DNA from 4 places in the Micromonospora sp. CV4 genome. Region 1 is predicted to be linked to each of the others. Evidence: riboswitches for the same ligand, from Rfam matches in the RefSeq annotation. Region 1 holds a riboswitch; each other region holds the start of a gene.
The links. A riboswitch is a leader RNA that binds a small molecule or an ion and turns the genes downstream of it on or off. The one in region 1 is predicted to bind cyclic di-AMP.

Region 1 (7,088 bases):
TCGACCTCGGCCGAGTGCGGAGGTGCCCTGCATCGGCTCAGTGTCGACCGACCCGCTTGTGCTTCGAACGGCTCGTGAACGCGCGGCCGTCCCTGCTCGGAGCGCCGGACCGCCGTGGCCGCACGCGGGCGGGGAACCACTTGCGGAACGGGATGCGGGAGAGCGTGAGAAGGATCCCCGCGACCAGGACCACGAATCCGGCCGCGCCCAAGACGCCCTGGATGCGGCCCCGATGTCCGCTCAGCTCGTCGAAGTCGGTGACGAAGTCACTCGGATCGGCGCGGTTCACCCAGATCGACACCTCATCGCCGACCGGCAGGCACACCTCGACGCAGCCGATCTCCTGCTCGTACGTCCTGCCGGCCACGTCGTACCGGAGATGCATTGTGGTGGAGGTGCCACCGCGCTTCGCCACCCGGTCGTAGATGATCCCCCGCGCCGGTACACCGGTGGCCCGCAACTCGGTCTCCCAGTCCTCAAGCGCGGACTGGGTGCGCATCGGCAACCAGAACAACGCACCACCGATCACCATCAGCAGCACGCAGCCGACGGTCACCCAGACCGGGCGCCTCAGGATCATGATCAGGCGACGCACCGGCTCATCGTGCCGACGCGACGCAACCCCGGCCGAGCCCGCCGGACTCGAACCCCGCCCTGCATTCAAGGAATCTGTGACAGCGCCAGGCTGCAGGCGATGAGGAGCGCCGCCGCCGCGATCGGCCACGGCCACCAGCGGCCGGTGCGGAAAATTCGGACCAGCGTGAGCACGAGGCAGACCGCGCCCGGCAGCCCGGCCGCAGCGGCCACGATCCAGAAGGTCCGCTGCTCCGGACGCCAGCAGGCTCCCCACCCGTCGATGGCAGGATCGCACGGGTTGGGACCCGGGCCGCCGAGCGCCGGTGACCACCAGATCAGGTTGAATGCCATCCCCAGCAGGAACGGAAAACCGACGATCGCGAGGGGGATCGCCGCCCCGAGGCGCAGCGCGCGGGTGCGGGCACGGATCGATACCGGCTCAGTGCCCTCCGGCCGGTCGTCCACCGTGGTCATCTCGACATCATGGTCGCCCGCGGGCCGCTCGTCGTCACCCGACCGTCCGGCGGAGGATGGCCGATCGACAGTCACCGACCTTTGGAAGCTCGAAGGCCCCGGCTCGGATTCGGCATCCTGACCAGGGCCTTCGCGTTGGAGCGGGTGACGGGAATCGAACCCGCACTGTCAGCTTGGGAAGCTGATGTTCTGCCATTGAACTACACCCGCAAGCGGCACCACTGTACCTGAGTCACCCAGCCGGTGCACCCAGGTACCCCGTGGTCCGCAGCTTGCCCGCGTACCACCGGTGCCGGCCCCGTCACGACGGAGCCGGCACCGGCGTCTTTCCCCAGGACCGGATCGTGGGCCGCGGTCAGGCGGCCGAGCGCTGGACGTCACGGCTGCGGCGGGCCGGGCGGGTCTGCGGCACGGAAGACGGCCCGGCCGCGGCGGGCGGAGCGTGCGGGTCAAGCCAGACCTGGACGGCCGGACGGCCGGGCGCGCCACCCGGAATGCCCATGCCGTGCTGCTCGCGGCGAGCCAGCATCGCCACGTCGACGGTGAACTCGAACAGCCGCCAGTCGACCTGCGGGGCCGCCCGCGCGCTCTGCGCCAGCCGGGCCACCCGGGCCGGATCGGTGACCGGCCAGGCGCGCCCCGCCACGTACGCCTCGTCGTCGCTCTCCTCCGGCGGGAACGAGTGCAGCGCGTAGCGGCCGTCCCGTTCGAGGTCGCGACGCTTCGGCGAGTCGAGGATGAAGCAGAAGAGACCCTCGTCGGTGATGACCGGGGAGACCGGATGGACCCGCGGCCCGCCGTCGGCGCGGACCGTGGCCAGGTAGCCGAAGCCCGGCCCGTACTGCTGGAGGAGAACGCGGATCCCGTCGGCGAGTCGGGGCTCGTCGGCGGCGAATTCGGACCAGGAAGCCATGCCGGCATTCTATCGAACAAATGTACGACCAGCGACCTCGACGCGCTGGTCACCGGCACCGAATCTGGCTGTTGCCGGCAACGCCGCTATGGTGGTCCGATGCTGCTCTCCGACCGCGACCTGGTCTCCGAGATCAAGGCCGGCACGCTGGGCCTGGAGCCGTTCGAGCCCACCCTGGTCCAACCGTCCAGCATCGACGTACGACTCGACCGGCTGTTCCGGGTCTTCAACAACCATCTCTACACCCACATCGACCCGGCCATGCAGCAGGACGACCTCACCTCGGTCGTCGAGGTGCCCGACGGCGAGCCGTTCGTGCTGCACCCGGGGGAGTTCGTGCTCGCCTCGACGCTGGAGGTGATCTCGCTCGGTGACCAGCTCGCCGGCCGCCTCGAAGGCAAGTCGAGCCTGGGCCGCCTCGGCCTGCTCACGCACTCCACGGCCGGCTTCATCGACCCGGGCTTCTCCGGGCACGTGACGCTGGAGCTGTCGAACGTGGCGAACCTGCCGATCACCCTCTGGCCGGGCATGAAGATCGGGCAGCTCTGCATCTTCCGGCTCTCCTCGCCGGCCGAGCACCCGTACGGCTCGGTGGTCTACGGCTCGCGCTACCAGGGTCAGCGCGGCCCGACCCCGAGCCGCGCCTGGCAGCACTGGCGCACCTGGCCGACCCGCTGAGGCCGTAACGACGAGGGCCCGCCGCGACAGATCGCGACGGGCCCATCGGTCACCGGGGATCAGCCCGGGCGGCCGTAGCTGTGGATCGGGCCGTCGTCGACCTTCTTCATCTTGACCGGTTGGCCGGCCTGCGAGGCGTGCACGACCCAGCCACCGCCGACGTACATGCCGACGTGGTGGATGTCGCTGTAGTAGAAGACCAGGTCACCGGCACGCAGGTCGGCCCTGCTGACGTCCTTGGTGACCCGGCTCTGCTGTGCGGCGTTGTGCGGCAGGGACACCCCGGCCTTGGCCCAGGCGGCCAGCATCAGGCCGGAACAGTCGTACGAGTTCGGGCCCTCGGCGCCCCAGACGTAGGGCTTGCCGATCTGCGCGCAGGCGAACTTGACCGCCACACCGGCACCGCCGCCGGGGTAGCTCGCCGGGCAGGGCGCTGGACGCAGCGGGCCGCCGCCACCGTTGCCGTAGACCTTGAGGCGCAGCTTCTGCAGCCGGTCGATCTCGTCGTTGATCTGCTTCTTCTTGGCCGCCAGCTGGGCCTCGGTGCGGGTCAGCTGGGCCACCATCTCGTCCAGTGGCGCCTTCTGCCGGGCCAACTCGTCGCGCAGGTCGGCCACCTGCCGTACGTCCTGCTGCTGGTCGTGCGCGAACCGGTCGAGCATCTCCAGCTGCCCGACCACCTCGCTGGGCGAGCTGCTGCCCAGCACGGCGTTGACGGTGGAGACGTTCTCACCCTTGTACGCGCGGACGGCCAGGGAGCTGACCTTGTCCATCGCGGCGTCGACCTGGCGCTCCAGCGGGGCGATCCGGGCGGCCAGCGCGTTGGCCTGCCTGCGCTTCCCGGCCAGGTCGGTACGGGTGGCGTTGTGTCGTTCGATGATCGGTTCGAGCTTGTTCCAGTCGGCGTCGATCTGGCGCTCGATCTCGGCGACGGACGGGTCGGCGTGGGCCGCCGTGGCGCTGCCGGTCAGGACGACGGCGACGCCGACCAGGGCGGCGAGGGCGGTGGTGAAGCGGGACCAGCGTGGGCGCGGCACGATCGACGTCGGGCCGGCTGACGCCGGCCGCTCGGACGACGGCCGCGGGGCTTGGTGAGCCACCGGGTTCCGTACTCCTTCTTCCTGACCGCCTACCGGGTTAGCTGACGGGTTCGGGCGGGAAGGTGGGCGCCCTACCGCAGTGACTGCGGATTCACCCCAGGAAACCTGGGTCCCCGGTTCGCTGAGAAGCGACTCGGCGGTGTCGGTCCGTTACCGCCCGGGTGGGCGGAGCTGCTGTCGGCCCGACGAATGACCAGAGTAGAGACGGCCGTTACCGATCCGCAACCGGTGGGGCCGTGACACTCCGTACCGATTGCGGGGGACGACGACCGACGACGAAAGTTTTCTTCTACATACTCCGCTGGATGGAAAGGTATTGACGCGGGCTCCGGGCGGGGCGAAGGTGGCCTCATCTTCACCCGCCAGATCTAGGGGGTTCGATGTACCGTCCAACCCTGTCCACCGGCCGGCGCGCGCTGCTCGCCGCCGCCGTGGTCGCGGCCGCGACCGCGGTACCGCTACCCGCCAGCCCCGCCGTGGCCGCGCCCGCGGCCGACCGTCAGCAGCAGTACGTCGCCGCGGCCACCGAGTACGGCGTGCCGGCCGACGTGCTGCTCGGCGTCTCCTATCTGGAGTCACGCTGGGACACCAACGCCGGTACGCCGAGCACCAGCGGCGGCTACGGCCCGATGCACCTGACCGACGCCCGGCACGTGGCCGCCCTGCCGGGGCGCGGCCACCACGATGCCGGCACCGAGGACCCGCGCGGCGACGACTCGCGGCCGGCACGGGTGGTGGCGCCCCGCCCGGCCGAGGATCCCGCGCCGCCCGCCGCCGCGTTGCAGACCGTGGACGCCGCCGCCGCCCTGACCGGTGCCGCGCCCGAGTCGCTGCGTACCGACGCGAGCGTCAACATCCTTGGCGGCGCCGCGCTGCTGGCCGCCTACCAGCGGGAGCTCGGCGCGCCGGTGGGCGCCGACACCGACCCGGCGGCCTGGTACGGCGCGGTGGCCCGCTACGCGGGCGCGGACAGCGCGGACGCCGCGGCGGCCTTCGCCGACGAGGTGTTCACCACCATCGGCGCCGGCGAGTCCCGGGTGACCGACGACGGCCAGCGGATCACGCTGCCGGCCCGGGCGATCCAACCTCAGCGTTCGTGGCTGGACCGGCTGGGACTGCGCCGGCTCGCCCGTCCGGACGGGCTGGAGTGCCCCAGCACCATCTCCTGCGAGTGGATCCCGGCGCCGTACGAGGCGTTCGGCGCCGGGGACTACGGCAACCACGACCTCTCCGACCGGCCCGGCCGGCAGAAGATCGAGTACATCGTCATCCACGACACCGAGGCGAGCTGGGCGACCACGCTGCAACTCGTCCAGGACCCGACCTACGTGAGCTGGCACTACTCGCTGCGCTCGGTGGACGGGCACATCGCCCAGCACGTGAAGACCAAGGACGTCGCTTGGCACGCCGGCAACTGGTACGTCAACGCCAAGTCGATCGGGCTGGAACACGAGGGCTTCGCCGCGCAGGGCACCTGGTACACCGAGGCGATGTACCGGACCTCCGCCAAACTGGTCCGGCACCTCGCCCTGCGGCTGGGTATCCCGCTGGACCGTCAGCACATCATCGGTCACGACAACGTGCCCGGCACCGTCGCCTCGACCGTGCGCGGAATGCACTGGGACCCGGGCCCGTACTGGGACTGGACGCACTACTTCACGCTGCTGCACGCGCCACGGCTGGACACCGGCATCCCGGCCACCGGCCTGGTCCGGATCGACCCCGACTACGACACCAACCAGCCGGCGTTCACCGGCTGCGTCACGGCCGGAGTGCCGTGCGCGCCGCGCGGCTCATCGGCGGTGGTGCTGCGCAGCGCGCCGTCCGCGGACGCGCCACTGGTCAACGACATCGCACTGCGCCCCGACGGCACCCCGAACACGATGGCCGTGTCGGACCACGGCGCCCGGGCGTCCGCCGGCCAGACGTACGCCCTCGCCGGCCGTCAGGGTGACTGGACGGCGATCTGGTACCTCGGGCAGAAGGCGTGGTTCCACAACCCGGCGTCGGCGCCGACCGCCAGCTGGACCGTCGGCGTGGTGGCCACCCCGAAGCCCGGACGGGCCACCATCCCCGTGTACGGACGGGCGTACCCCGAGGAGGCCGCGTACCCGGCCGGGGTGCCCTACCAACCGATCTCGCCGCTCCAGTACACGCTGGCGGCCGGCCAGCGGTACGCCGTCGGCGCGGTGCTGCCGGGCGAGTACTACCGGGCCACCACGTTCGACGGCTCGTCACCGGGTGACTGGACGGTCATCCGCGGCCAGAACCGGTACGCGCAGATCCAGTTCGGCCACCGGATCATGTACGTCGACCTCGCCGACGTGCAGCTCCTGCCGTCTCCGGTGGGCGCACCGCGCTGAAACCGCTGAAACGGCACGAGGGCCCCCGGTCGTTCGACCGGGGGCCCTCGTCGTGCCTGCTGGATCAGCCGGGTCTGCGGAACCCGGCGACCGGCATGTTGTTGATGCTGGCCACCTGCACCGGTTTGCCGGCGCGTGGCGCGTGCACCATCTTGTCGTTGCCCAGATACAGGCCGACATGGTGCAGATCGCTGAAGAAGAAGACCAGGTCACCGGGGCGGGCGTCGGCCCGCGAGATGGCCTTGCCCTCGTGCCACTGGTCACCCGTGTGGTGGGTCAGGTAGATCCCGGCCGCCTTGTACGCGTACTGGGTCAGGCCCGAGCAGTCGAACGAGTTCGGGCCGGTGGCGCCCCAGACGTACGGGTCGCCGACCTGCTGGCAGGCGGTCTTGATCGCCTTCTGGGCGGCCGCGTTGGCCACCCCGTTGATGGTCGGGCAGCCCTCGGTCTTGATCGTCGTCTTCGGCAGGGACGCCTCGAGCCGCTTGATCTCGCCGTCGATCTGCTTCTTCTTCGCCGCCAGCTCGTTCTGCTGCTTGGTCTGGGTGGCGATCAGCGTGTCCAGCTTCTGCTTCTGACCGTCGTACTTGGCCCGTACGGCCAGCACGCCCTCGACCTCCTTGCGCTCCCGCGCGGCGAGCCGGTCGAGGACGGTGAGCTGCTCGGTGAGCGTGTCCGGCTTCGCGCTGACCAGCAGAGCGCCGATGTCGTGCGAGGGGCCCGACATGTAGTAGCGGGAGGCGAGGTCACTGACCCGGGTCAGCGCCAGCTCGCTCTGCAGCGCCAGCGGCTCGATCTTCTTCTGCAGCTCGGACGACTTCTTCCGGTTGGTCTTCAGCTGCGACCGCACCTTGTTGTACTGCTCGATGGTGGGCTCCAACTGCTCCCACTGCTTGTCGATCTGCGCCTCGATCTCGTCGACCGTGGGCGCGGCCTGCACGGGCGCGGAGAGCACGCCGGCGCCGACCGCGGCGGCGGCGACCA
Region 2 (7,088 bases), on a different contig from region 1:
ACGGTCCGTGTCCCTCCGGGCGTTGCCACCCCGACCGGGGTACGGGACGATCGTGCGACCAACGACGGCGGGAGACGGTGTGCTCAGGAGCGATACCTTCAGCTACACCGTCCAGGCCCGCTGCACGCCCCAGGAGGCGGCGGCCCTGCTGAGCGACCTGACCCGGCAGGGTGAGCTGCACCCGCTGATCGTCAGGGTCCGCCGGTTGCCACCGCGGCCCGGGGCTCAGGCCAGCTACGTGATCAGCGACCGGCTGGCGGCCGGCCCGCTGCGCTTCCGGACCAGCTACCAGGCGGACGTGCTGATCAGCGAGGACGACGAGATTGTCATGGTGGCCCGCCAGTGGCCGGCCACCACGGTACGCAACCACACCCGGCTGCGCGGCGAGCCGGACGGCCTGGTCCGGATCGACGTCGAGATCACCCTGACCGCGCCGGCGCCGCTGTTCCGGTACGCGTTCCGCCAGGCCCAGGCAGCCCACCTGGCCCTGGCCACCCGGCTGGGCGCGGCCCTGGACGCCCCGGACCGCGCCGACCTGGTGATAGCACCAGCCCGACCATCACCGTGGTGATCACGAGTTTGAACAGCACCCAGCGATAGCGCAGCAGGCCCCACGGGGTGAGCAGCGCGCTGGCCACGCCGATCAGCCAGACCAGCACGCTCAACGGCGCGAACAGCACGGTGCCGATCAGCGCGGCGACCGGGTAGACGACGGCCGGGTCGGCGCCGCGCTGTGCCGCGACACCGAGCGTGAGCAGCGTCAGGTCGGCGCCGAGCCAGCCGAGCGAGGTGACCAGGTGCAGGGTGAGCAGCGCCTTGCGGGCGGTGGGCGGGATCCGACGCATACCAGGATGCTGCCCGCCGGGACCGGCCGAAACGTCCGTCCGCCGACGACATCCGGGGTACGTCCGCGGACGTACCCCGGGCGGGCCGGCGCCCCGCGAGGCGGGGCACCGGCCGGTGGGTCAGTACACGGACAGGTGCACGTGGTTGGTGTGGTCGCTGGACGGGTCGCCGCCCGCCCCGCTGTACGACTTCCACCCGCTGCTGGGCAGCCAGATCTGTCGGTACCAGATCACGTACAGCACGGCGAGCCGGTCGGCGTTGCGGATGAAGTACGCGGCCAGGTTGTTGCCGTACGTCTTGTCGCCGCCGGTGGCGTCCCCGCCGAAGCCGCCCTTCTGCGCGGCGAAGTCGCAGGCCCGGCCCTTCGGGTGTTCGCCGGAGCCGCCGTTGCGGTGGCAGGAGACGTACCGGGTGAAGCCCGCGGCCTTGGCCTGGTTGAGCGCGTGCAGGGTGCGCGGGGTGATGCAGCCGGTGGCCGGGGTGGGGTCGTTGACGCTGCACGACTCCGATGGCCAGGAGCCGTCGGAGTTGCGGGGCGCGGCCGTGGCGTTGGCGGCGGAGGTGCCCCGGTTGGAGCCGCTGTCGGCGGTCGTCCTGGGCTTGGTGGTGGCCACGGTCAGGGCCCGTTCGGCCTGCTCCTTGCGCTTGGCCATGACGGTGACCTGCTTGCGCTGCTCACGGATCTCGCCGTCCAGGGCGACGCGCGTGCGGTTGACCTCGTCCCTGGTGGCGATGAGGTCGCGCAGCGCGCGGTCCTCGTTGGCGGCGACCGCGTCGAGCGTGACGGCCCGGTCCATGAAGCCCTCGGGATTGCTGCTGTTGAGCAGTGCCGACACCGTGCCGAGCCGGCCGGTGCGGTAGGCCAGCCCGGCGATCTCGTCGACCTTGCCGCTGCGTGCCGTCAGTTCGGTCTCGGTGGTCTTGAGCTGGGTGGCGAGTTGCTGCTGCCGCTGTACGGAGGTGGCCAGGGCGCGCTTCGCGTCCAGGTAGCCCTTGCTGGCCGCCTCCAGTTGAGCGCGCAGCGCCGGGGTGCCGCCCTCTTCGTCGCCGTCGGGTGCCGCGGCGGCCCGCTGGCCGGTCGGGGGAGCGGCCGAGGCGGCGCCGGCCGGGATCGCGACGCCGAGGGCGAACATCGCGACGATCAGAGCCGCCAGTCGGGCGGCGGGTGGTCGTGCTGGTACCACTACGCATGTCCTTCCGTCAGCCGCCGACCGGGTTAGCTGACGGGTTCGGGACGGAAGATCCCTACCGCTGACGCGGATGCACCCCAGGAACATGGTTCCCCGGTTCGCCCACTCGGGCGATTAGGCGGCGACCACCACCGGCGCCGGGAGGGCGCCGCCGGGTGGAGGCCGGGACCGAGCCTACCGGTGCCGGTGGGGCGAATGCAGCCGATGTGACGGACGGTGCGTGCGTCGTCACGCGAAATTCCGGCTAAAGCGAGTAGAACTCCTGAAATGCCATTACCATTCGACCGAACCGCAGGCCCCGGGGGCCGCGCCGGGTTCGATCTGCAGCGTCGCGTGCTCGATCCGGAAGTCCTCGTGCAGGGCGGTACGCGCCGCGGTGAGCACCGCACCGACATCGGCGCCGGGGGCCATGGTCAGGTGCGCGGAGGCCACCTCCATGCCCGAGGTGAGCGTCCAGACGTGCAGGTCGTGCACCTCGACCACGCCGGGCACCTCGGCCAGCCGGTCGTGCACGGCGGTCACCTGCAGGTGTTCCGGGGCGGCCTGCACCAGGATGCGGACCGCGGCCCGTCCCAGCCGCCAGGTGCGCGGCAGGATGAACACGCCGATGGCGACCGCGACGAGTGGGTCGGCCCACCACCAGTCGGTGACCTGGATGAGCAGCGCCGCGCCGATCACGCCGAGCGAGCCGAGCAGGTCGCCGAGCACCTCCAGGTAGGCGCCCTGGAGGTTGATGCTCTCCCGTGCCCCCGCGCGCAGCAGCGCGAAGGCGGCCACGTTGGCGAGCAGGCCGAGCACGGCCACCGCGAGCATCGGTCCGGCCAGCACCTCGTGCGGGTCGCCGAACCGGCCGATCGCCTCGATCACCACGTAGACCGCGACCCCGGAGAGCAGGACGGCGTTGGCCAGCGCGGCGAGCACCTCGAGTCGGTAGAGCCCGAAGGTGCGTTGCGGGTCGCCGGTGGCCCGCCGGGTGGCGGTGATCGCGGCGAGCGCCATCCCGATGCCGAGCACGTCGGTGAACATGTGCCCGGCGTCGGAGAGCAGGGCCAGTGAGCCGGTGTGGAACGCGGCCACCGCCTCGACCACCATCAGGGTGGCGAGCAGCCCGAACGCGGTCCAGAGCCGCCCCCGGTGCTGGTGCGCGGCGTTGGCGACCGACCCATGGTGGTGGTCATGACCTGCGCCCACGAGACCACCCTCCGCCGTCGGTCCGGACCCGGTCAAATGTATGCTCACATCGCTATGTATGCAAGTGTACGGCCGTCCTCCCTCCGGCGGGGCTCGCCGCCGCAGGTCAGCCCGTCGGGTCGATGGTGGTGAGGCGCTGGGTGGCCCGGGACAGCGCGACATAGAGGGTGCGCACCCCGGCGCCCGGATCCGCCCGGATCTCGCTCGGTGCGACCAGCACCACGCCGTCGTACTCCATGCCCTTCGCCTCCAGGCTCGTCACCACCTGGAGCCGCGGCGCACCGAGCGCGCCGAGCCAACCGGCGATCTCGTCGCGGCGGGGAACCGGCGTGATCACACCGACCGTGCCCTCCACCTCGGCCAGCAGGCCGGTTGCCGCCTCCACGGTCGCGGTCTCCAGCTCCGTCGGCGGCACCACCAGCTCGACCGGGTCGACCCCGGTGGAGCGGACGGCGCTCGGCAGCGGCAGGTCGGGGTAGAGCCGGCGGATCTCCGCCGCCGCCACCGCGAAGATCTCCGCCGAGTTGCGGTAGTTGGTGGTCAGCGTGAAGTCGTGCCGCTTGCGCCGGCCCAGCGCCTGGTCCCGGGCCCGGGTCAGCTCCTCCGGGTCACCGGTCCACGCGGTCTGCGCCGGGTCGCCCACCACCGTCCAGGAGGCCAGCCGGCCGCGCCGGCCGACCATCCGCCACTGCATCGGCGAGACGTCCTGCGCCTCGTCGACCACCACGTGCGCGTACTCCCGGTAGTCCGCCGGACGCTCCCGGGCCGCCGCCCGCGCGGCCCGCTGCCGCTCGCCGAAGGTGCTCAGCTCGCGGACCCCGCCGGCGAGCTGGAACGGGTCACGCTTGGCCCGGGCCGGCTGCGCCGGCTTGCCGAGCAGCGCGTCCAGCTCGTCCAGCAGCGCCACGTCGGCGATCGTCAACCCGGCCGCGTCCAGGGTCTGGTACGCCGCGCTGAGCAGCCGGATCTCGGCGGTGGAGAGGATCCCGCCGGCGTACCGGCGCAGGCGGTCCGGCCGGGCGAGCCAGCCGAGCACGTGCCGGGGGTGCAGACGCGGCCACCACGCCTTGAGGAACTCCCGGAACTCCGGCCGCTCGGCGATCTCGTCCTCGAACGCCCGCTGCTCCGGCAGCCGGCCGATGCCCGATCGGCGGGCCTGCGCCCACAGCGCGGCGAAGACGCCGTCGAAGCCGGCCCGCCGGACCTCGTTGCGCCGGGCGCCCCGGTGCAGCACGCGGTCCCGGATCCCGTCCAGCTCGGCCCGGTCCAGCCGCAGCAGCGTGCCACGGTAGAGCAGCCGCAGCTCGCCCGGGCCGTCCGGCACCGCGTCCCGGACGGCGCGCTCCAGCACCCGGCGCATCCGCAGTGAGCCCTTCACCGCCGCCACCTCGGGCGGGTCGGTGCGGGTGGCGGTCATGCCCGGGAAGAGGGTGCCCAGCGAGTGCAGCGTGGCGGTGTCCTCGCCGAGCGAGGGCAGCACCGAGGCGATGTACTCGACGAAGACCGAGGACGGGCCGACCACCAGGATGCCGCCGCCGGCGTACCGGCTGCGGTCGGAGTACAGCAGGAAGGCGGCCCGGTGCAGGGCCACCGCGGTCTTGCCGGTGCCCGGCCCGCCGGCGACGATCGTCACCCCGGAGCCGGGCGAGCGGATCGCCTCGTCCTGCTCGCGCTGGATCGTCGCCACGATGTCGCGCATGCCCCGGCCGGTGGCCCGGGACAGGGTCGCCAGCAGCGCGCCGTCGCCGACCACCGTCATCCCCTCGGGGGCGGCGGTCGGATCCAGCAGGTCGTCCTCGATCCGGGTGACCCGCTCGCTGCGGGACTGGATGGTGCGCCGGCGTACCACGCCCTGCGGCTGCGCCGGGGTGGCCTGGTAGAAGGCGGCGGCCGCCGGCGCGCGCCAGTCGACGACCAGCGTGGTCGCGTCCTCGTCGCGGATGCCGAGCCGCCCGACGTGCAGCACCTGCCGGTCCCGCAGGTCCAGCCGGCCGAAGACCAGCCCCTCGTGCTCGGCGTCGAGGGTGTGGCGTCGCTGCGCGGCGTGGAAGACCATCGCGTCGCGCTCGACGAGCGCGCCGAAGGTGCCCACCCGGGCCATCCGGTAGCCGTCCCGCTCGGCGCGGACCGCCGACTGCCGCAGTTCGGCGAGTCGGGCGTACACCCGGTCGAGGTGCCGTTGCTCGACGGCGATCTCCTGCTCCAGGGCGGTCTGGTCGGTCAACGCACGCTCCTCCTGACGTCGCCGGCAAGCGGCGCGAACCGCGCGGGCCAACCGCAGAAGGGTACGGCCCCGGGCCCGGCGTGCCGCGCCCGAGGTGCGGGAACGTGGTCAGGCACCCGTCCCGGCGGGAGTCGCGCCACTCGTCCGGGCGGCAGGCTCGGCGAGCACCCGGCTCAGGACGCCCGTCAGCGCGGCGTTCACCTCGTCCGGGCGTTCCATCATCAGCATGTGCCCGGCGCCCGGGCAGACGGTCAGCTCGGTAGCCGGCAGGACCGCGGCGATCGACTCGGCGCACGGCGGCGGGGTCAGCCGGTCCCGGTCGCCGACCAGGGCGGCGGCCGGCAGGTGGGCCAGCGCGGCGAGGGTGTCCAGCCGGTGCTGGGCGCCGATCGAGGCGCGGAACCCGCCGATCGAGCGCAGCGAGGCGCGGGCCACCGCCGAGGTCACCAGCCGGATGTCGGCCGGGTCGCAGCGGTCGCCGAAGAGCATCCACCGGATGCTCGGTTGCAGCGCGCGCAGCAGCGCCCGGGGTGCCCGCCACGACCCGCACCGGGCCAGCACCCCGGCGCCGGTCGTCTCGGCCAGTCGGATCAGCCGGGCGATCCGGGGGGAGAGCCCGTAGACGGTGTGCGTGTGCCCCTCGGCGGTGGTCGAGACGAAGACCAGGCCGGCGGTACGGGCGGCGAAGTGCCCCGGGTGGCGGTGCGCGTACTCCATGATCGTCATGCCGCCCATCGAGTGCCCGACCAGGACCACCCGCCCGGTCGGCGCGACCGCGTCGAGCACCGCGAGCAGATCGTCGCCGAGCTGGGCCAGGGTGGCCGTGGGCAGCGGCATGCAACTGGACCGGCCGTGCCCCCGCGCGTCGTAGGTCACCACCCGCACCGCTCCGTCGGACGACCCGGTGAGGGCGTCGACCTGCCGGTGCCAGCTGCGCCCGTCCAGCGTCCAGCCGTGCAGCAGGACGGCGGTGACCGGGGCGTCCGCCGGCCCCGTCGCCTCGACGTGCAGCCGTACGCCGTCGGGCAGACCGACCTCGAACCGCTCCGGCATCGCCACCTCCCAGGGCCGCCCGGCACCATCCGCACCGGGATACCCGGCGGTAACACCGGCTACCCGCCATGACACCACGCCAATCGCGCCGGAGGAACATTCCCGACCGCGCCCCTGGCCGCCGACGGCGGGCCAAGCTGAACGGCATGGGGTCGTCGGGGGCAACTCCCGGACCGCCGGAGGGCGGACCGCTGGCGCCGGGACGGCTGGCCGGCGGCACGCCACGAGCCGCCCTGGCCGAGCTGCTCGCCGGTAACCGGCGCTTCGTCAGCGGCCAGCCGCTGCACGGCCACGACGTCACGGCCGCCGCGGCGGCCGCCTCCGGCGACCAGCAGCCGTACGCGGTGCTGCTCGGCTGCATCGACTCGCGGGTGCCGCTGGAGGCGATCTTCGACCAGACGTTCGGCGCGATCTGCGTGATCCGTACCGGTGGGCACGTGCTCGACCGCGCGGTGTGCGGCTCGATCGAGTACGTGGTCGGCCAGCTCGGCGTACCGCTGGTGATGGTGCTCGGCCACGAGCGGTGCGGCGCGGTGGGCGCCGCGGTGGACGCGCTGCGCGCCGGGGCGCGGCCCGGCGGCTCG
Region 3 (7,088 bases), on a different contig from region 1:
GCCGCGCCGTGGGGTTGCGGCCGATGGCCAGCAGAACGTGCCCGTGGTTGGTGAGGAACGTCCAGTTCCGGCCGCCGGTGCCGCCAGCCGCCGTCGCCGTGCTCGCCATCGTGGGACCGCCTCTCCCGTTGGTCGACCCTGCCCTCAAGCGTCGCCCGATGACCGGCCGGGGCCAACGTATGAAATCTATATCACGCATATCTTGACGCATCTTGCGGTGCGTGTGACGGTGGAGCCCGAGTCAGCGCCTGTAGCCAGCCCGCTGAAGGCTCGGTTGAACAGGTAAAACACGTGGAGACGAGGTGCGGGCGATGAGCCGTCCCGGTACACCCGGCGGGCAGCCGGGCCCGCAGCGGGCCGCCGACCGGGTGTCAGCACCGACCGTGCCGGCCCAGGCGTACGCCGAACTGGCTGCCGGCAACCGCCGCTTCGTCAGCGGCATTCCGCGCCACCCAAATCAGGACGCCGGGCACCGTGCGGCGGTGGCCGACGGGCAGCACCCCTTCGCGGTGATCGTCGGCTGCTCCGACTCCCGGTTGGCCGCCGAGATCATCTTCGATCGTGGGCTGGGTGACCTGTTCGTGGTCCGCACCGCCGGGCACACCACCGGCCCGGAGGTGCTGGGCAGCGTGGAGTACGCGGTGACCGTGCTCGGCACCCCGCTGGTGGTGGTGCTCGGCCACGACTCGTGCGGTGCGGTGCAGGCGGCCCGGCAGTCGGCCGCCACCGGCACCCCGCCCCAGGGGCACCTGCGCGCGGTGGTCGACGCCGTCCTGCCCAGCCTGCGCCGCGCCGCGGCCGAGGGGGTGGACGACATCGACGGCATCATCGACATCCACATCGCGCAGACCGTCGAGGCGCTGCTCGGGCAGTCGCCCGTGCTGGCCGACGAGGTCGCGCAGGGGCGGTGCGCGGTGGTGGGGATGTCGTACCGGCTCGCCGCCGGAGAGGTGCGTCCGGTGGCCGCCGTGCCGCCCGCGACGCTCGATGTGCCGATCGACGCCGGCACGCCGGCCGCCTGAAACGCGTCGAGGGCCGTCCCGCGTCACGCGGGGCGGCCCTCGGACAGGAGCGCGCGGGTCAGAGTAGCGACATGTGCACGTGGTCGGTGTGGTTCGACGGCCCGCTGTACGACTTCCAGCCGGTCGCCGGGAACCAGATCTGCCGGTTCCAGATCACGTAGTAGATGCCGAGCCGATCGGCGTTGCGGATGAGGAACGCCGCGACGTTGTTGCCGTACGTCCGGGTGTCCTCGTTGTGCCACGGGCTGAAGCCGCTCTTCTGCAGCGACCAGTCGCAGGCGCGGCCCTTCGGGTGCTCCCACGGCCCGCCGGAGCGGTAGCAGCCGACGAACCGGTTGAAGCCGGCCCGCTTGACCTCCTTGTAGGCGTGCAGCGTGCGCGGCGTGACGCAGCCGGACGTGGTCGGGTCGTTCTCGCTGCACGACTGGGGCTTCCAGTCGCCGTCGGCGGTCCGGCCCGGGCCGAGCCGGGCGACCGGTGAGGTGGCCGACACCAGCCCGCCGGTGAAGCCCTTCCCACCGACCAGGGCGAGCGCCTTGTCCGCGTCGCGCTTCTCCTTGGCCATCAGGGCGGTCTGCTTCTGCTGCTCGCGGACCTCCGCGTCGAGGGCCAGCTTGGCCTGCTCGGCACGCTCCTTCACCGCGTTGACCTCGGCGAGCTTCTTCTCGTTGACCATGTTCATCTCGTCGAGCGCGGCGGCGCGCTGGACGAAGGAGTCGGGGGCCTCGCTCTCCAGCAGCATCGCCATCGGCCCGATCCGGCCGGTGCGGTACGACTGGGAGGCGATCTGCCCGACCTGCGGTGCCAGTGCGTCCAGGTCTGCCTTTGCCCGAGTGACCTCCACCGCCAGCTCAAGCTGCCGCTTCTTGGACTTGTCCAGTTTGGACTTGGCCGCCGAGTACTTGCGGTTGGTCTGCTCGATGACGTCGGTGAGCAGCTTGGGCTCGCCGTCCTCCTCGTGCCCGGACGGTGTGGGGGTCGTCGGGGCGGCGTGGGCCGGGAGCGGCCCGGCGAGCACGGTCAATGCGGCGATCACGGCCACCACGGGTGTCAACCAGCGGCGTAGGGGTGCCGTCACAATGTTCCCTTCCGTCGACCGCCGACCGGGTTAGCTGACGGGTTCGGGGCGGAAGTGGCCCCTACCGCTGTCGCGGATTCACCCCACGTACCTGGGTTCCCGGCTCGCCGGTTGGCGATTGGGCGGTGGTACCGCAGGCGCCGCTTCGCGCCTTCATCGGTAACCGACGGCGAGGTTACCCGAGAGCCCACCGGCTGAGCTACGCCCCGATACCGACTAAAAGCGTCATTTCGCCATGGCGTTGAGTGACCAGTGACGGGGTTCTCAGGGCGAACGCCCCGCCTGGTCACGTTGAGGAGTGTCACCATGCCGTATCCGTGCTCCTGTTCGGATCTGGCCACCGGTCGGTGGCGGGGGATGGGGGTGTGGTCCGCGCCGGGTCGGACGACGTGGGGTCGGGTCGACCCGTACGCGGGGAGCTCAGTGCGGCCAGCGCCTCGGCGCGGTCGGGCTGCGGTCGCGGCGCGGGCGTGGCCGCAGTGGGCGTGGCGCCCTGCCGGCCGGCTGCGGTCACCATCGCGGCCAGCCCGGTGGTGAGCGGCACGGCGGCGATCAGCCCGAGCGTGGCGACCGCGCTGCGGACGATCTCCTGCGCCAGGAACTCGCTGGTCAGGATCTGCCCGATCGGCCGCGAGTCGGCGGTGAGCAGGAGCAGCAGCGGTAGGGAGGCGCCCGCGTACGCCAGCACGATGGTGTTGACGGTGGACGCGATGTGCGCCCGGCCGACCCGGGTCGCCGCCCGGTAGAGCTGCAACCGGGTCAGCCCGGGGTTGGCGTTGGCCAGCTCGGTCACGGTGGCCGCCTGGGTGACCGTCACGTCGTCGAGCACCCCGAGCGAGCCGATGATGATCCCGGCGAGCAGCAGGCCGTGCAGGTCGACGTCGGCCTGGAACATCGACAGGGTGGTGGCGTCCTCGCTGCCGAAGCCGGTGAGGTGGGTGGCGGCGGTGACGATGGTGGCCAGTACGCCGGTGAGTACCAGGCTGCCCAGGGTGCCGAGCACCGCGACCGAGGTCTGCGCGCTGACTCCGTGGGTCAGGTAGAGCACCACGAACATGATCAGCGCGGCGCCGACCACAGCGACCAGCAGCGGTGACCGGCCCGCGCCGATACCGGGCAGCACGAAGGTGAGCAGGATGGCGAAGCTGGCGGTCAACCCCGCCAGCGCGGCCAGACCACGCCACCGGCCGAACGCGACGATCGCGGCGGCGAAGATCACCGCCAGCCACAGCAGCGGCGCGCCGCGCTGGTGTTCGGCGATGTTCCAACTGCTGGCCGTGGGGTCGGTCGGGTCGGTCAGCTCGACCAGGATGACCTCGTCGTCGACCTCGACCCGGGGAGCGCCCGGTCCGGCCGGCACCGGTGTCTGGATCTGCTGGCCGGAGGCCGGCCCGTCGTTCACCCGCACGTCCACCGTGCCGCACGGCCCGTCCCCGACCCCCGGTGTGCCCTCGGGGCTCGAAGCTGCCGGTGGGCACGGCTCGGTCACCACCCGGGTCACCGTGCCGTGGTAGCGCGGCACGTTCGCTCCACCGTCGGTCTGCGGTGACCCGTCGCGCGGCCAGAGCACCACCGCTGCGAGCACGGTCGCGACGAAGAGGGGCACCACCGTCGCGAAGAGGATCCGTCGCACCCGGGGCGGGGCGGACGGAGCGGAACGGGTGTGGTCGGAACCCAATGCGAGACTCCCAACGATCCGGTGCGGGGTACGTGCCGGCGGGCTGGTCGGTTCAGCGCCGCGGCGGGAAAGCGGCGACGAGCGCGCCGAATCGCTGGATGGCGACCGCGTGATCACGAACGGTGAGCGCTCGGCCCGGTCGGCGGACGGCGACGCCGCACCGGGGCGGCATCTCTGCCCGGGCGCGTAGCGGGTTCCGGAGGGCCATCGTCGGAATGCTAACCAGCCCGACCCGGGGACGCAGGTCGTGGCGGAGTGTCGGAGTGGTCGAACCGCCCGCGTGGCGGTTTCCGGCGCGGCATGTTGGAGTCATGCCCGCTCCGTCACCGCCCGACCCCGATCGTCCTGCCGGCGACCAGCGACACGCCGACGGCGGGCCGCAGCAGCACGGCGGGCACGACAAGCACGCGGGGCACGACAAGCACGGCGGGCACGACAAGCGCGGCGGGCACGACAAGCATGCGGGGCACGATCCGGCGATGTTCCGCCGCCGGTTCTGGATCTGCCTGGCGCTCACCGTGCCGGTGGTGTTGACCAGTCACCTGGTGCTGGACCGGCTCGGTCTCGACCTGGACGTCCCGGGCCGGTCCTGGGTCGGGCCCGTGCTCGGCTCGGTGGTGTTCTGGTGGGGCGGCTGGCCGTTCCTGGTGGGTGCGGTCCGCGAGGTCCGCGATCGGGCGCCGGGCATGATGCTGCTGGTCGCGATGGCGATCACCGTCGCCTACACCGCATCACTGGCCACCAGTGCGGGTGCCTTCGACCTGGATTTCTGGTGGGAGCTGGCCGCGCTGGTCACCATCATGCTGCTCGGGCACTGGCAGGAGATGAAGGCGATCGGTCAGGCCAGAGGCGCGCTCGCGGCGCTGGCCGCGTTGCTGCCCGACGACGCCGAGCGGGTGACGGCGGACGGGCGGATCGAGCCGGTGCCGGTGGCCGAGCTGCGGGTGGGTGACGTGGTGCTGGTCCGGCCGGGTGGGCGGGTTCCGGCGGACGGTCGGATCGTCGACGGTGGCGCCGAGCTGGACGAGTCGATGATCACCGGCGAGTCGCGTCCGGTCGCCCGGTCGGCAGGGGACCGGGTGGTGGCCGGCACCGTCGCCACCGACTCGGCGATCCGGGTGCGCGTCGAGGCGTTGGGTGAACAGACCGCGCTCGCCGGCATCCAGCGGATGGTCGCGCAGGCGCAGCGCTCCGGCGGGCGGGCCCAACTGCTGGCGGACCGGTTCGCCGCCGCGCTGTTCTACCTGGCAACCGGCACGGCCGTGCTGACCGTGCTGGTCTGGACCGTGCTCGGCCGGCCCGACGAGGCGGTGGTCCGCGCGGTCACCGTCCTGGTGATCGCCTGCCCGCACGCGCTCGGGCTGGCGATTCCGCTGGTCGTCGCGCTCTCCACCGCGCTGGCCGCGCGGTCCGGCATCCTGGTCAAGGACCGGTTGGCGCTGGAGCGGATGCGGACCGTCGACGCGGTGCTGTTCGACAAGACCGGCACGCTGACCCGGGGCGAGCACGCGGTCACCGACCTGGTGACCGCGTCCGGCGTGGGACGGGACGAGGTGCTGCGGATCGCGGCTGGTGTGGAGTCGGACAGCGAGCATCCGCTGGCCCGGGCGATCGTGGCGGCGGCCGGGGACGTCGCCCCGGCCACCGGGTTCCGGTCGCTGCCGGGCCGCGGCGTGCAGGCCTTTGTCGACGGTACGGAGTACGCGGTGGGTGGGCCGACGTTGCTGCGGGAGCTGGGCCTGTCGCTCCCGGCCGAGCTGGACGCGCCGATCGGCCGGTGGTCGGCGCGGGGCGCCGCGGTGCTGTACCTGGTGCGGCTGCCGGGCGCCCTGCTCGGTGCGTTCGCGCTGACCGACGAGGTACGTCCGGAGGCCCGGCGGGCCATCGTCGAGCTGCGCGCGGCGGGTGTCCGCACCATCGCCATGATCACCGGTGACGCCCGGCCGGTGGCCGAGGCGGTCGCCGCCGACCTGGGCTTCCGGCCCGGCGTCGACGAGGTCTTCGCCGAGGTGTTGCCGGCGGAGAAGGACGGCCGGGTGGCCGAGCTTCAGCGGCGGGGACTGACCGTGGCGATGATCGGCGACGGGGTGAACGACGCGCCGGCGTTGGCGCGCGCCGACGTGGGTATCGCGATCGGCGCGGGCACCGACGTGGCGATCGAGTCCGCCGGGGTGGTGCTGGCCTCGTCGGACCCGCGCGGGGTCGGCGCCGTGGCCCGGCTCTCCCGGGCGTCGTACCGCAAGATGCGCCAGAACCTGGCCTGGGCGGCGGGCTACAACGTGGTGGCGCTGCCACTGGCGGCCGGGGTGCTGGCGTGGGCCGGGGTGGCGTTGAGCCCGGCGCTGGCCGCGGTGCTGATGTCCGCGTCCACCATCGTGGTGGCGCTCAACGCCCAGTTGCTGCGCGGGGTACGCCTCGACCCGGAGCCGGACTGACGGCCCGGCCCGGCGGCCGCGCACCGTCGACGGCCGGGTCACTGCGCCCGGCCAAGGGCCAGGGTCTCAGCCGCGCTTCATCAGCCGGCCGACCGCCGCCATCATCTCGGTGGCCATCTCGTCGGCCCGGCCCTCGGCCGCGCCCTCGTGCATGCAGTGCCGGGCGTGCCCGTCGAGGAGCCCCAGCGCGACCTTGTCCAGTGCGGCCTGGATCGCGGAAATCTGGGTGAGCACGTCGATGCAGTAGCGGTCCTCGTCGACCATCTTCTCGATGCCCCGGACCTGCCCCTCGACGCGGCGGAGCCGCGCGAGCAGCTGGTCCTTGCTGGCGGTGTATCCGCGGATCGGAGTGGGTGCGGTCATGACGACCAGGATAGCCTACCCCTGGGGGGTATGGTACTGTCCCTCTCTGTAGGGATACCCCCACCGGGTACCGGTACAACATCAGGGCAGAGGTCCGCCTCCGAATTACCCCAGGGGGGTATAGGCTCGGAGGTGGCGGAGGGAGACGGATCAATGGTCAACACGACGTACCAGGTGCAGGGCATGACCTGTGGGCACTGCGTCAGCTCGGTCAGCGCCGAGGTCGGCGCCATCGCGGGCGTGCGCGACGTTCAGGTCGACCTGGCCACCGGCCGGGTCACCGTCAGCAGCGACCAGCCGCTGGACACGGAGGTCGTCCGGGCCGCCGTCGACGAGGCCGGCTACGACCTCGTCGACGCCTGATCGAGAGGTTCGGCGATGAACACGGTGACCAGACTGGGCGGCTTCGCCCTGGGCCTCGCGGCGGTCTTCGGCGCGGCGTACGGGATCGGGCAGGTGGCCGGCCCCGCCGCCCCGGTGGCCGAGAGCTCACACGACGGCGGGGCCGTCCA
Region 4 (7,088 bases), on a different contig from region 1:
CCAGCAGGCGCGCCGGCTCTGCCCGGACGCGATCGTCGTACCGCCCCGGATGTCGGCGTACACGGCGGCCAGCCGGGCGGTGTTCGAGATCTTCCGGCAGACCACGCCGCTGGTCGAGGGGCTCTCCATCGACGAGGCGTTCCTGGACGTGGGCGGTCTTCGCCGGCTGGCCGGGCCGCCGGCCGACATCGCCGACCGGTTGCGCCGGGAGATCCGCGAACGGGTCCACCTGCCGATCACCGTGGGCGTGGCCCGGACGAAGTTCCTGGCGAAGGTGGCCAGCGGGGTGGCCAAGCCGGACGGGTTGCTGGTCGTCGCGCCCGACGCCGAGCTGGCGTTCCTGCATCCGCTGCCGGTGGAACGGCTCTGGGGCGTCGGCCCGATCACCGCCGCGAAGCTGCGGGAACGGCGGATCCGTACGGTCGGCGAGGTGGCCCGGCTCGGCGAGGCGGCGCTGGTGTCGCTGCTCGGCGCCGGCGCCGGCCGGCACCTGCACGCCCTGGCGCACAACCGCGACCCCCGGTCGGTGCAGGTCGGTCGCCGGCGCGGCTCGATGGGCGCGCAGCACGCCCTGAGCCGTACGCCGCACGCGCCGGCGGAGCTGGACGCCGTCCTGGCCGGCCTGATCGACCGGGTCACCCGGCGGATGCGGGCGGCCGGGCGTTCCGGACGCACGGTGATGCTGCGGCTGCGCTTCGGCGACTACACCCGGGCCACCCGCTCACACACCATCGGCAAGGCGACCGCGGACACCACGCCGCTCCTAACCGCCGCGCGGGCGCTGCTGCGGGCCGCCCTGCCCGAGATCGATCGGCGGGGCGTCACGCTGATCGGCGTCTCGGTCGGCAACCTGGACGACAACCCGGTCCAGCCGGAGCTGCCGTTCCACCACGATCCGGGCGCCGAGCTGGACGCCGCGGTGGACGCGGTCCGCGACCGGTTCGGGTCGGCGGCGCTCACCCGCGCGGTGCTGCTCGGCCGGGATCCCGGCGTCGAGATGCCGCTGCTGCCGGACTGACCGTGCCGGGTGGCGACGGGGCGGACATCACAGGGGACGGAGGGTTTAGCGACGGCCTGAGCGGTCACGTAGTGACGATCAGCCATCCAGGGGGGACCACCATGTCCGACGACACCAGCAACCGTCCGAGCCGGCGCGAGCAGCGTCCCGGCGACGTGACCGACCCACTGCTCTGGCAGCTCGCGATCGACGTGCTCAGCGCACATGAGCCGGACGAGGACGGCGCCTGCCGCAATCTGCTCTGCGCCGGCCAGCCGTGGCCGTGCGCGGCCCGCCGCTCCGCCGAACAGTCGCTGCGGCTGGCCCGCGGTTCGGCCGACACACCGTCCACGTCGGAGCGGGACGAGGGCACCACCACACCTGCTGACCGGCCCGCCGAGGGCGTTCCGATCGCGCGCCGGGCCTGGTCGTCGCTTCCGGAGGCAGCCGCGTCGGCCGCCTGACGCGCACCCTTCTCGACACGCCGCGGGCGCCCGACCGGAATCCGGTCGGGCGCCCGCGCGTCGTGCGTCAGAGAGCGAGCCGCTGACCCGGGAAGATCAGGCCGGCGTCGGCGCCGATCAGCTGCCGGTTGCGCTCGTACAGGGCCTCCCAGCCGCCGGTCACCTGGTGGGCCTGGGCGATCTCCGACAGGGTGTCGCCCGGCTTGACCAGGTACGTTCCGGCGCCCGTCGACGGCGCGGTGCGCTCGTGGTTGCGGGTTGCCGGCTGCTCGCCGCGCGTCGACCGCTCCCGGGGCTTCGACGTCGAGTCGGACTTCGAGGTGGACTTCGAGTCGGACTTCGTCGAGGACTTCGTGGCGGAGCCGCCCGACGAGCCGCCCTTCCTGCCGCAGGTCGGCCAGGCGCCGATGCCCTGCCCGTCGAGCACCTTCTCGGCGATCGCGATCTGCTCGCCGCGGCTGGCCAGGTCGGCGCGGGCGGCGTACTTCTTGCCGCCGTAGCCGGCCCAGGTGCTCTGCGAGAACTGAAGTCCGCCGTAGTAGCCGTTGCCGGTGTTGATGTGCCAGTTGCCGCTGGACTCGCACTGGGCGATCGCGTCCCAGTTGACCCCGGCCTGGGCCGGGGCGGCCGGGCCGAAGAGGGCGACGGCGCCGGTGACCGCGCCGACGGCGAGGGTGCCGACGGTGACGCGGCGGGTGGTGACCCGTCGATGACGGGCGGTGTGTGCAGATGACATGTGAGCTTCCTCCACGCCGGCGAGGTGAGCTGTCGGGTTCGGGCCGAGGAGCCCGGCCGCGCGGTGGCGGCTTCACCCCGAGGTGACGTGCACCGAGGAACGTTGGGTCCCCCGCTCCTGCCCGGGTGACTGGTTCCGACGACCGGGGGCAGGATTTGGCGTTGCCGGTCGCGGTGTCCGCATTGGCGAACCCGACCGACGTTAGGCACGGTCGGTGAGGGTCGCCCACCCCCTGTGAACTTCTTCACCGAGCCACACGGGGCGGCCCGCGCAGCGGTTGCGGGCGTAGCGCGGCTGTGCAGTGACCACGATGGACCGTTTCCGATCGGCGGAGCCGGGCCACGGGCAGCTCGGCGCGGGCGGCGTGAACGGTCCGGCCGGCGGGGCCCGTCGCACGGGCGGCCCGCCGGCCGGAGGGATCGGTCGGTCAGAGGGTGCGCGCCAGCCGGTCAGCGAGGGCCCGGGTGAACCGGGCCGGGTCGGCCAGCTCGCCACCCTCGGCGAGCACCGCCAGCCCGTACAGCAGCTCGGCCGTCTCGGTCAGAGCCTCGGAGCCCGCGCTCTGCTCGTGGGCCTTGCGCAGCCCGGCAACCAGGGGATGACCGGGATTGATCTCCAGGATCCGCTTCGTCGACGGAACCTCGTGCCCCATCGCCCGGTACATCTTCTCCAGGGTCGGGGTGAGATCGTGCGCGTCGCCGACGACGCAGGCCGGTGACGTGGTCAGCCGCGACGACAGGCGGACCTCGCGGACGCTGTCGGTCAGGGTGGTGCCAAGCCAGTCGAGCAGCGGGGCGAACTCCTGTCGCTGCTGCTCGCGCTCGGCCTCGGCCTGCTGCTTCTCCTCGTCGGTGTCCAGATCGACCTCGCCCTTGGCGATCGAGCGCAGCGGGCGGCCGTCGTACTGGCCGACCCGCTCGACCCACACTTCGTCGACCGGGTCGGTGAGCAGCAGCACCTCGTGGCCCTTGGCCCGGAACGCCTCCAGGTGCGGGGAGTTCTCGATGGTGGCCCGGGAGTCGCCGGTGGCGTACCAGATGTCGCTCTGACCGTCCTTCATCCGTGCCACGTAGCCGGCCAGGTCGGTGGGCTCGGCCGGGTCGTGGGTGGAGGGCACCGACAGGATCTCCAGCAGGATGTCGCGGTTGTCGGCGTCGTCGATCAACCCCTCCTTGACCACCGCGCCGAACTCGGTCCAGAAGGTGCGGTAGCGCTCGGGGTGGTTGGCCTTGAGGTCCCGGACCGTGGCGAGGACCTTCTTCACCAGGCGGCGGCGGACGATCTGGATCTGCCGGTCCTGCTGGAGGATCTCCCGGGAGATGTTCAGCGACAGGTCGTGCGCGTCGACCACACCCTTGACGAAGCGCAGGTAGGTGGGGACCAGCGCCTCGCAGTCGTCCATGATGAACACGCGCTTGACGTAGAGCTGGACGCCACGGCGGCCCTGCGGGGCGAACATGTCCAGCGGGGCGTGGCTGGGCAGGAACAGCAGCGCCTCGTACTCGAAGGTGCCCTCGCCCTTCATGTGCACGACCTCGAGCGGGTCGGCCCAGTCGTGGCTGACGTGCTTGTAGAACTCGTTGTACTCGGCGGCGTCGACCTCGTCGCGGGGCCGCGCCCAGAGCGCCTTCATCGAGTTGAGCGTCTGCACCTCGCTGGTGGCGTCCGCGCCGTCGGCGCCCGGGCGCTCGACGCGCATCCGGATCGGCCAGGCGATGAAGTCGGAGTACCGCTTGACGATCTCGCGGACGGTCCACTCGGCGGTGTAGTCGTGCAGGTTGTCCTCGGTGTCGGCCGGCTTCAGGTGCAGGGTCACCGTGGTGCCCTGCGGCGCCTCGTCGACGGTCTCGATCGAGTACGTGCCCTCGCCGGTGGACTCCCAGCGGGTGCCGCCGGTCTCGCCGGCCTTTCGGGTCAGCAGGGTGACCCGGTCGGCGACCATGAACGCGGCGTAGAAGCCGACACCGAACTGGCCGATCAGCTCCTGCGAGGCACGCGCGTCGGCGGACTCGCGCAGCTTGCTCAGCAGCTCGGCGGTGCCCGACTTGGCGATGGTGCCGATCAGCCGGATCACCTCGTCGCGGGTCATGCCGATGCCGTTGTCCCGCACGGTCAGGGTGCGGGCGTCCCGGTCGACCTCGATGGCGACGTGCAGGTCGTCGGTGTCGGCGACGAGGTCCTTGTCGACCAGTGTCGCCAGCCGCAGCTTGTCCAGCGCGTCGGACGCGTTAGAGATGAGTTCCCGCAGGAAGACGTCCTTGTTCGAATAGATCGAGTGGACGACCAACTGGAGGAGCTGACGCGCCTCAGCCTGGAATTCCAACGTCTCGGCCTGATTGCTCACACCGTCTCCCTTCTCGGCTCGTGCGGAGGTTCGCGGAAAGGATACGAGCCGTCACCGGCCGGGCCGTGCCCGCGTCCGGGTCGTATTCCCGATCCGGGCGCGCCGCCCTCGTGACATAGCTGACTTTGATGGACAGAAGTCAGCTCGGATAGTGTTCCGGCCATGAAGATCGCTGGAAGCACCGCCCTCGTCACCGGCGCCAACCGCGGCTTCGGCCGGCACCTGGCCGCCGAACTCCTCGCCCGCGGCGCCACCGTCTACGCCGGCGCCCGCAACCCGGACACCGTCGACCTGCCCGGCGTGACGCCGGTGCGGCTGGACATCACCGACCCCGCCTCGGTGGCCGCCGCCGCCGAGCTGGTCGGAGACGTGAACCTGCTGATCAACAACGCGGGCATCGACTCCCGAACCGACCTGCTGGACGGCGATCTGGACCTCATCCGGCTCGAGATCGAGACCCACTACATCGGCAACCTGTCGATGATCCGGGCGTTCTCGCCGGTCATCGCCGGCAACGGCGGCGGGACCATCCTCAACGTGCTCTCCGTGCTGTCCTGGGTGAACCTTCCGCACCACGGTCCCTACGGCGCCGCCAAGTCGGCCGAGTGGGCCATGACCAACGCGCTGCGCATCCAGCTCGCCGAGCGGGGTGTCCGGGTCGCCGGCCTGCACGTCGGCTACATGGACACCGACATGGCCGCCGCGGTCGCCGGACCGAAGTCCGACCCGGCGGTGATCGCCCGGCTCGGCGTGGACGGCATCGAGGCCGACGCGTACGAGATCGTGACCGACGACATCAGCCGGCGGGTCCAGGCGGGCCTCTCCGGCGGGGTGGCCGCGCTCTACCCGCAGCTTCCCTGAGCCGCGACACCACGACCGTGATCGGGCCGCCGCCGGCATCCCCGGCGGCGGCCCGTCCTCGGGTACGCGGTCAGCTCCGTCCGCGCACCCGCCTCGGCGTGCGGCGGTCAGCAGCCGCCGCAGCTGTAGAAGAGGATGTCCCAGTGACTGCCCTCCTTGGTGTAGAGGTTGCCCGAGGCGGCCCGGTACTGGTAGCCGAAGCCGGCGATGTAGCCGACGTAGGTGTAGTTCGCGGAGATGTAGTTCTGGATGCAGGTGCTCAGCGCGATGTCGAGCTTGTAGCCGTTCCAGTGGCTGTACGTGCCGCCGGCATGGCCGACCTCGGTGCCGGCGGTGATGGTGACCGCGCAGCCGCTGGCCCGCTTGAACGTGATGATTCCGCTGATCGTCGCCTGCCGGACCCCGGTGAACGAGGTGCAGGTGGGCACGTTGCGGTCGCTGCAGTTGCCGCTGGAGGTCCACGAGATGTTGGCGGCGCGCAGCTGGGAGGTGGCGCTGGAGTGGCTGATGGCGAAGGCCGGGGCGGCGAGACCGAGCGCGGCGCCGACCGCGGCGAGGGTGGCCACCAGCAGTGTGAGCACGCGGCGGCGCAGGGTGGATCGGGTGGCGGACATGGCACTCCCGTTCGCAGCAGGGGTGGGATTTTTGCGAATCAGGGGCCGGCCTTGAAGGATTTCTACCAGAGATAGACAGGCGTGACTAGGTGTCGGGTGGAGACGGTCGCCCGGCTCCACCCGACGACCTCCGTCAGCTCGCCTGCAGCGTCACGTCGTCGATCACGAAGCTGGTCTGCAACGAGGCGTCCTCCGTGCCGGTGAACCGCAGCGTCACCGTCTGGCCGGCGTACGAGGCCATGTTGAAGGTGCGCTGGACGTAGCCGGCGGCGGCGTTGAGGTTCGAGTACGTCGCCAGCGTGGTCGAACCCACCTGCACGGTGAGCCGGTCGTACACCCGGGAAGTGGTCGTCTCGGCCGTGTCGATGTGCAGCCAGAACGACAGCGTGTAGCTGGCACAGCCGGCCGGCAGGGTCACCGACTGGGACAGGTTCTCGGTGCGGGTGCTGCCGTACCCGTTGAGCCACGCCTTGTACGACCCGGTCCGGGCCGGCTGACCGCTGGCGTTGGTGATCACGCCGGAGGACGCCGTCCACGGCGTGCTGCCGCTCTCGAAGCCACCGTTGCCGACCACCTGGCCGCCGGCGCAGCCGCCGGTGCCGGTCACCGTGAGCGTGAGGCTGGCGCTGCGAGTCACCGAGCCGCTGCCGGTCACCGTGATGGTGAAGGTGCCGGTCGCCGCACTGGCCGACGCGGCCATGGTCATCGTCGCCGAGCCGCCCGAGGTCACCGAGGACGGGCTGAACGAGACACTCACCCCACTGGGCGCACCGGAGGCGGACAGGCTGACCGACTGCGCCGAGCCGGCGGTGGTGGCGGTGACGACCGTCGCGGTGGTGCTGGCGCCCCGCGCGACGGTACGCGTGGTGGGGTTGACCGCGACGGAGAAGTCGTTCGTCGGGGTGCCGCCGCCCACGGCGAGCTGCCACAGCGCGTACGCGATGCCGTCCGCGGCCCGGTTCAGCACGGTGGCGCTGACGTTGGCGGTGGTGTCGCAGGCCCGGTGGTAGCAGGGGTCGTACGCGGAGTTGGCGGTGCCGCCCCACTTGGCGGCCTGGGCGCTGGTCTTGCG

Region 2: linked by a shared signal. The riboswitch ahead of EAD98_RS21590 (hypothetical protein) and the one ahead of EAD98_RS20340 (NlpC/P60 family protein) in region 1 are both predicted to bind cyclic di-AMP.
Region 3: linked by a shared signal. The riboswitch ahead of EAD98_RS25500 (hypothetical protein) and the one ahead of EAD98_RS20340 (NlpC/P60 family protein) in region 1 are both predicted to bind cyclic di-AMP.
Region 4: linked by a shared signal. The riboswitch ahead of EAD98_RS01700 (transglycosylase family protein) and the one ahead of EAD98_RS20340 (NlpC/P60 family protein) in region 1 are both predicted to bind cyclic di-AMP.

The regions. Positions count from the first base shown of each region.
Region 1 covers NZ_RCVI01000295.1:26,128-33,215, forward strand. The annotation lists gene EAD98_RS20315 (DUF3592 domain-containing protein) at 38-595, opposite strand; gene EAD98_RS20320 (hypothetical protein) at 661-1,050, opposite strand; tRNA gene EAD98_RS20325 (tRNA-Gly) at 1,187-1,260, opposite strand; gene EAD98_RS20330 (pyridoxamine 5'-phosphate oxidase family protein) at 1,406-1,963, opposite strand; gene dcd (dCTP deaminase) at 2,063-2,641, shown strand; gene EAD98_RS20340 (NlpC/P60 family protein) at 2,701-3,678, opposite strand; cyclic di-AMP (ydaO/yuaA leader) riboswitch at 3,754-3,890, opposite strand; gene EAD98_RS20345 (N-acetylmuramoyl-L-alanine amidase) at 4,122-6,104, shown strand; gene EAD98_RS20350 (NlpC/P60 family protein) at 6,169-7,088, opposite strand, start outside.
Region 2 covers NZ_RCVI01000309.1:26,838-33,925, reverse strand. The annotation lists gene EAD98_RS21595 (SRPBCC family protein) at 80-571, shown strand; gene EAD98_RS21590 (hypothetical protein) at 966-1,979, opposite strand; cyclic di-AMP (ydaO/yuaA leader) riboswitch at 2,036-2,167, opposite strand; gene EAD98_RS21585 (cation diffusion facilitator family transporter) at 2,310-3,227, opposite strand; gene EAD98_RS21580 (AAA family ATPase) at 3,334-5,451, opposite strand; gene EAD98_RS21575 (alpha/beta fold hydrolase) at 5,560-6,504, opposite strand; gene EAD98_RS21570 (carbonic anhydrase) at 6,651-7,088, shown strand, end outside.
Region 3 covers NZ_RCVI01000361.1:22,092-29,179, reverse strand. The annotation lists gene EAD98_RS25510 (helix-turn-helix domain-containing protein) at 1-109, opposite strand, end outside; gene EAD98_RS25505 (carbonic anhydrase) at 312-1,022, shown strand; gene EAD98_RS25500 (hypothetical protein) at 1,081-2,100, opposite strand; cyclic di-AMP (ydaO/yuaA leader) riboswitch at 2,105-2,235, opposite strand; gene EAD98_RS25495 (YibE/F family protein) at 2,402-3,778, opposite strand; gene EAD98_RS25490 (heavy metal translocating P-type ATPase) at 4,090-6,213, shown strand; gene EAD98_RS25485 (metal-sensitive transcriptional regulator) at 6,280-6,576, opposite strand; gene EAD98_RS25480 (heavy-metal-associated domain-containing protein) at 6,730-6,939, shown strand; gene EAD98_RS25475 (hypothetical protein) at 6,955-7,088, shown strand, end outside.
Region 4 covers NZ_RCVI01000139.1:5,500-12,587, forward strand. The annotation lists gene dinB (DNA polymerase IV) at 1-1,018, shown strand, start outside; gene EAD98_RS01695 (hypothetical protein) at 1,120-1,461, shown strand; gene EAD98_RS01700 (transglycosylase family protein) at 1,529-2,197, opposite strand; cyclic di-AMP (ydaO/yuaA leader) riboswitch at 2,197-2,368, opposite strand; gene htpG (molecular chaperone HtpG) at 2,625-4,541, opposite strand; gene EAD98_RS01710 (SDR family oxidoreductase) at 4,704-5,402, shown strand; gene EAD98_RS01715 (hypothetical protein) at 5,510-6,016, opposite strand; gene EAD98_RS01720 (M28 family peptidase) at 6,150-7,088, opposite strand, start outside.